Massilia sp. METH4: one gene and its partner. The protein of the gene in region 2 interacts with the protein of the main gene of each other region in a pairwise test. Links are inferred from orthologs where the notes say so. Each region holds a gene or a part of one and is shown on either strand. Other genes may lie near its edges.

What was found.
Region 1: the proteins of selB (region 2) and serC interact in binary tests that used the Escherichia coli proteins (3 or more experiments, as listed by UniProt). The link is inferred for Massilia sp. METH4 from one-to-one orthologs.

What each region holds. Positions count from the first base shown.
Region 1 is NZ_CP146614.1:3,363,963-3,367,046, reverse strand. What follows is about bases 231-3,000. They hold serC (3-phosphoserine/phosphohydroxythreonine transaminase), read right to left. Parts: upstream 2,274-3,000; coding sequence 1,188-2,273; downstream 231-1,187. Other genes in these bases: gyrA (DNA gyrase subunit A), read right to left, coding at 2,924-3,000; V6Z91_RS14815 (DUF2059 domain-containing protein), read right to left, coding at 2,284-2,847; pheA (prephenate dehydratase), read right to left, coding at 231-930. Also shown: more of pheA, read right to left, coding at 1-230; more of gyrA, read right to left, coding at 3,001-3,084. UniProt on the Escherichia coli protein: Catalyzes the reversible conversion of 3-phosphohydroxypyruvate to phosphoserine and of 3-hydroxy-2-oxo-4-phosphonooxybutanoate to phosphohydroxythreonine. Is involved in both pyridoxine and serine biosynthesis.
Region 2 is NZ_CP146614.1:4,858,785-4,862,098, forward strand. What follows is about bases 173-3,172. They hold selB (selenocysteine-specific translation elongation factor), read right to left. Parts: upstream 2,618-3,172; coding sequence 728-2,617; downstream 173-727. Other genes in these bases: V6Z91_RS21420 (VWA domain-containing protein), read right to left, coding at 173-305; selA (L-seryl-tRNA(Sec) selenium transferase), read right to left, coding at 2,614-3,172. In the rest of the region: more of V6Z91_RS21420, read right to left, coding at 1-172; more of selA, read right to left, coding at 3,173-3,314. UniProt on the Escherichia coli protein: Translation factor necessary for the incorporation of selenocysteine into proteins. It probably replaces EF-Tu for the insertion of selenocysteine directed by the UGA codon. SelB binds GTP and GDP.

The DNA of each region.
Region 1 (3,084 bases), 1.5 Mb from region 2 along the record:
CGCGGGACGGGATTCGAAGCGCGTCATCGACACGCCATGCTTGGCCAGCGGCGCCAGCAGCTGGTACACGGCACCGGCCTTGTTCGGCACGGCCAGCACGAGCGAGGTGCGGTCGCTGCCGGACGGGCCTGGCTGCAGGTGGCCAATGACGGCGAAGCGGGTGCGGTTGTGCGGGTCGTCCTGGATATGGCTGTTGACGATGCCCAGGTTGTATTGCGTGCCGGCGATTTCGCTGGCGATCGCGGCGATCGTGGGATCGAGGCTGGCCAGGCGGGCTGCTTCGGCATTCGAGGCGACGGCGCGGCGCTCCACGTGCGGATAATGCTCGTTGAGCCACACCTGGCACTGGGCCAGCGCCTGCGAATGGGCGCAGATCGCCGTCACGCCGCCCATCGTGCCCGTCTTGCTCATCAGGCTGTGATGCACGGCGATCGCCACCTCGCCGCTGATGATCAGCGGCGTTTGCAGCAGCAGGTCGAGCGTGCGGTTGATGGCGCCCTCGGACGAGTTCTCCACCGGCACCACGCCGAATTCGGCGGTGCCCGCCTCGGTGGCGCGGAACACTTCATCGATGGAAGCGCACGGCAAGCCTTCGACGGCATGGCCGAACTGCTGGTACACGGCCTGCTCGCTGAACGTGCCGGCCGGGCCCAGGTAGGCGACGGTCACGCGCTTTTCAAGCGCGCGGCAGGCCGACATGATCTCGCGGAAAATCGTTTGCACTTCCGTGTTGCCCATCGGGCCGGGATTGCGGTCGGCCACGCCGCGCAGCACCTGGGCTTCGCGCTCGGGGCGGAATACCGGGGCATTGGTTTCGGCTTTCACGTGCCCCACTTCCTGCGCCACTTTCGCGCGCTGGTTCAGGAGGGACAGGATCTGCGCGTCGATCGCATCGATCTGGTCGCGCAGGGGTTTCAGTTTGTCTGTCATGGTTTGCTTTGATCTGTGCTGGGCGGGCTTGAGCACTTGGTGTCAGACACCTTTTCCCGCTTGCGGGAAAAGGTGTCTGACACCGGTTTTCTTCGAGCTCAGTCGACTCCGGTTGAGAAAACCGGTGTCGCACACCATTTTCCGAAAATACCCGGAAAATGATGTCCGACACCTAGTGCTTGCTCCGGATGAGAAAACCGGTGTCAGACACTATTTCGGGCCATGGCCCGAAATAGTGTCTGACACCAAGCCAGCGGCTAACGCCCGGCGAACTCGTTCAAGTAATCAACCAGCGCCTGTACGCCTTCGATCGGCATCGCATTGTAGATCGATGCGCGCAATCCACCGACGGACTTGTGGCCCTTCAGCTGGAGCAGCCCGCGCTCTTTCGCGCCGGCCAGGAATGCTTCGTACTTCGATTCGTCGCGCAGGTAGAACGGTACGTTCATCCGCGAACGGTAGGGGGATGCGACACGGTTCTGGTAGAAGTCGTCCGCATCCAGTGCCGCGTACAGCAGCCTGGCTTTCTCGATATTCTTTTGTTCCATCGCCGCCACGCCGCCGTTCTTCTTCAGCCACTGGAAGACCAGGCCGGCGATGTAGATGCCGTACGTGGGCGGCGTGTTGTACATGGATTCGTTGGCGGCCACGTTCTTGAAATCGAACGCGGACGGGCAGAACGGCAACGCATGGCCGATCAGGTCGTCGCGCACGATCACGACGGTCACGCCGGCCGGGCCGATGTTCTTTTGCGCGCCGCCGAAGATCAGGCCGTATTTCGCCACGTCGACGGGGCGCGACAGGATGTGCGACGACATGTCGGCCACGATCGGCACGCCGGCCGGCACATCGGGAGCGAAGTCGATCTCCACGCCGTCGATCGTCTCGTTGGTGCACAGGTGCAGGTAGGCCGCGTCCGGCGTCAGCTTCCACTCGGCCTGCGGCGGCACGGCCGTGTAGCCGTTCGCCTCCGCCGACGCGGCCACATTCACCTTCGCATAGCGCGCCGCTTCCTTGATCGACTTGCCGGACCACGAACCGGTGTGAACGAAGTCGACGACGGGGTCGCTCTTGCGCCCGACGAGGTTCATCGGGATCACGGCATTCTGCGACAGCCCGCCGCCCTGCATGAACAGGATGCGGTAATTGTCCGGCACGGCCAGCAGTTCGCGCAGGTCCGCTTCGGCCTGGCGGTAGATCGAGATGAACTCGGGGCCGCGATGGCTCATTTCCATCACGGACATGCCGCTGCCATGCCAGTCCAGCATTTCGGCGGCGGCCTGCTGCAGCACCTCTTTCGGCAGCACGGCCGGGCCGGCGGAGAAGTTGTAGATGGTCGTCACGCGCGCTTCCTTATTTCTTTGCCTGCTGCTGGGCATTCAACTCCTGCATCACCTTGTTGATGCGCGGCGCGATCACGCGCTGGCCCACCTGCATGGCTTCGCCCATCAGCTTGGGCATCGCCTGCAGCGATTTCCTGCCGACCGGCGTGCGGTAGAACGCGGCCAGCTGCTTCATCTCGTCGGCCGTGAAATGGCGCGCATACAGCGGCACCACCTCGGCCATCATCTCGTCGGTCAGCTTCGGGTCTTCCAGCACCTTGGTGATGGCGGCCACGGCCTGCGGCACCATCTTGTCGACCTGGGCCAGCTTCTCGGCCTTTTCCTTGTCCGACAGCTGGGCATTGTTGCGGATCGATTGCTCGGCGCCGCCGCGCATCATGGCCGGCATATTGGCCGTCATCTGCTTCATCGCGGCCGTGGTGGTGGCGCGGTAGTTCATCGCATCGAGCAGCTCGCGGGCGGCGGCGGTGGCTTTCGCATCGGGCGGCTGGGTCGACAGCTGCGCAGGTGCCGCCTGGCCGAAGGCGCTGGCGCAGGCCAGCGACACGAGCAGGGTTGCAGCGATTTTCTTCATGGTCGGGCATCCGTTTCGGTGGGATGAAAAAACCGCGGGCCCGGTCCAGCTATCCGGACGGGCCCGCGGGGCTGTGTTACTCGGCCAGGGGATCGCCCTCGGCCGGATCGGCCGCGGGCGCCTCCGCCACGGCCTGGGCGTCGGCCTGGGATTCGGCATCCACCTCGTCCGCGTCCGCCTCGACGATGCGCTGCAGGCCGGACAGGTGCGTGCCATCCTCCACGGCGATCAGTGTGA
Region 2 (3,314 bases):
GGCGCGCTGTAGCGGTAAGGGAAGTAGTTGACCATCTCCTCGACGCGCACCGCGTCCGGCGGCGGCAGCCGGTTTTCGGTCAGCATGCGCCGCACGAAGGCGTAGGACGCGGTGTCGACATCGGTGCTGAAGGTGGACACCGGCTGCTCGGCGACCAGCACGGCCTTGTTCGCTTCCTTGCCGGGGAACTGGTCGGCGCCTTCGGGCAGCACCGGCACGGGATACGGGAAGGCGGGAGTGCGCTTGCCGTGCATGCTCCGGTGAGCGGAGACGATGACATTGCCGGGTGCGTAGGGCGCCGCCATGGGGGCGGCTGCGTAGGGGGGCGCTGGAGGGGCCTGAGGCGCGGGAGGCGCCGACGCCGGCTGGGCCGCCGCCCCGGGCACGCTCGCCTGGCGGTCGACCGGCTGGCTGCAGGCGGCCAGCAACGCCAGAGTGCAAGCGCAGGATGAAAGCAACAAGACGCGCGGTTTCATGACGGACCTCGGGAGTGGGAGATCCCCGCAAGATGCCGAAATGGCATCGATCGGTCAACCGGCGTTACATCTCGCAACGGGTCCGGAAAGGAAGTGGCGGAAGGCAGAAAGAGTCGAACTTACAGAGGAACGGCTGACGCCCCTCACCGGGTTTGAAGCCCGGCCCCATCACCGGATGAGAATGCCTTCCGTGGTGTGCAACGTGGGTCGGACCGGGAGCTGAATCACTTCGGGATCGCTTCGGATCACTTCTAGATCGCTTCGGGCCAGCTCGCATTGGGCCGCACCAGATGACTGTTGCGGACGCGGCGAGTATAGCCGACGCGGTCGAAAAACTCCAACACCTGGATCGCCCGCTTGCGCCCCAGTTGGGTCGCGTCGCGGAACGTGGCCGCCTGGGTGTCGGGCAGCGTGGCGACGATCTTCGCCATCTCCGCCAGCGGGCGCGGGTGATAGAACAGGTCGGGCACGACCTGCGACAGCTCGCCGGCGCGCGCCAGCTTGCGCAGCAGGCGCCGCACCTCGCCTTCCGGCACCCGGTGTTCTTTCGACAGGTCGCGCACCCATGGCGGATCGAAGCGGCCCTTTTCCAGCGCGGCGAGCAGCGGCGCGGCGAGCGCCTGCTCCTCTCCCGTCAGCTCCACGCTACGGCCGGGCAGGTGCAGGCTGTGGCCGCGCTGGGCGATTGAACCCGCGGCCAGCATGCGGGCCACGAGCGCGGACCACAACGCGTCTTCGGCATCCGGCTGCGCCATGCGTTTCAGGCGCCACAGTTCGGGGCCGGCATCGTCCGGATGCTTCGCGTGAAAGCCGCCCAGCGCATCGAGCACGGATTGCTCGAGCCGGGCCAGCGCGTCTTCCGTGATCAGGAGTTCCTCCCCGCCGGGCAGGGGAATGCGCAGGCACGTCGGCGGCAGGGCGAGCGCATCGCCAGGACTTTGCGTCAGGCGCACCAGCGCGGCGGCGCGCACGCCCAGGGGGCTTTGCGCCAGCAGGGCCGACACGCCGCCGCCGTCCACATAGCTTTGCAGCGCGTCGAGCCAGGCCAGCCGCGCGGGGCTGCGGCGCTTGCGCGCGGCGCCGAAGGGGTCGAGCACGATGCCGCCGCCGATCGTTTGCGTGGCCTGCGCATTGCGCACCACGAAGCGGTCGCCCGGCACCGCGTGCACGGCCACGTCGAACACCAGTTGCACGCGGGCCGGCCGGCCCGGCTGCACCGTGTCGCCATCGAGCGGCACCACGTGGGCAGTATGGTGGGCGGCGCCCAGGTGCACGTGCACCGGCGACCAGGCTTTCAACACACCGGTCGCCAGCGCCAGCTGCGCGTCGACGCGCTCGGAACACGCCTGCAGGGCCGGGGCGACGATCCACGTGCCACGTTCGATCTCTTCCTTTGCCACGCCTGCCAGGTTCAGGGCGAGCCGCTCGCCCCCGCGGCCCTCGCCGGCGGTGCGCCCCTGCGCATGGATGCCGCGCACGCGCGCCTGTTGCCCGCCCGGCGCCAGCACGAGCGTGTCGCCGACCGCCACGCGGCCGGCCAGCGCCGTGCCGGTGACCACCGTGCCCTGGCCCGTCAGCGTGAACACGCGGTCCACGCCCAGGCGGAACAGGCGCCGGTCGTCGCGCGAGGGGAGCGTGCCCGCCACCTCGGCGAGATGGGCGAGCAGGGCGGCCACGCCGGGGTCGCCCGGTTGCGTGGCGGCGGTGCGGAACACAGGCGCGCCGGCGAAGGGCGTGTCGGCCAGCAGGGCGGCGATATCGCCTTCGACGGCGGCGATGCGGGCGGCATCGGCCCGGTCGGTCTTCGTGAGGGCCACGGCACCGCGGCGCACGCCCAACAGGCGCAGGATGGCCAGGTGTTCGACGGTCTGCGGCATCACGCCATCGTCGGCGGCCACCACCAGCAGCGCGTAGTCGATGCCCGTCACGCCCGACGCCATCGTGCGGATGAACTTCTCGTGACCGGGCACGTCGATCACGCCCAGCATCTCGCCGTTGGCGAGCGGCAGGTAGGCGTAGCCCAGTTCGATGGATATGCCGCGCGCCTTTTCCTCCTTCAGGCGGTCGGTATCGACACCCGTGAGCGCCCGGGTCAGCGTGGTCTTGCCATGGTCGATGTGGCCGGCGGTACCGACGATCATGCGGTTTCCAGGTCCTTCAATTGATTGATGAATTCTTCCGCCTGCCCGTCTTCCAGGCAGCGCAGGTCGAGCCACAGGGTGTCGTCGGCAATGCGGCCGATCACGGGCACGGGCAGTGCGCGCAGGCGGCGTTCCAGAACGCCCAGCGGGTTGCCGCGCGTGCCTTCGGGGGCGCGCAGCGCCAGGCCGAAGCTCGGCAGCACGTCGACGGGCAGCGCGCCGCTGCCGATCTGGCTGGTCATGGGCTCGGCCGTCACGCTGTAGCCGTCGCCCAGCGCCCCCTGCACCGGGCCGCGCAGGCGTTCGGCCAGCGCACGCATCGATGACGCGGGCCGGGTCAGCAGGCGCAAGGTCGTCAGCCGTTCGGGCAGCAGGTCGGGCGCGTGGTACAGCGCCAGCACCGGCTCGAGCGCGGCGAGCGTGAGCTTGCCCACGCGCAGGGCGCGCTTCAGCGGGTTCTTCTTGATCGCGGCAACGAGGTCCTTGCGCCCGGCGATGATGCCGCATTGGGGGCCGCCCAGCAGCTTGTCGCCGCTGAACGTGACGAGATCGGCCCCGCCCTCGATGGTTTCGCGCACCGTGGTCTCATGCGGCAAGCCGTATTTTTCCAGGTCGACCAGCGTGCCGCTGCCCAGGTCCACCGCCACCGGGATGCCGCGCTCGCGGGCCAGCGGCACCAGCTCGGGCAGCGTGACTT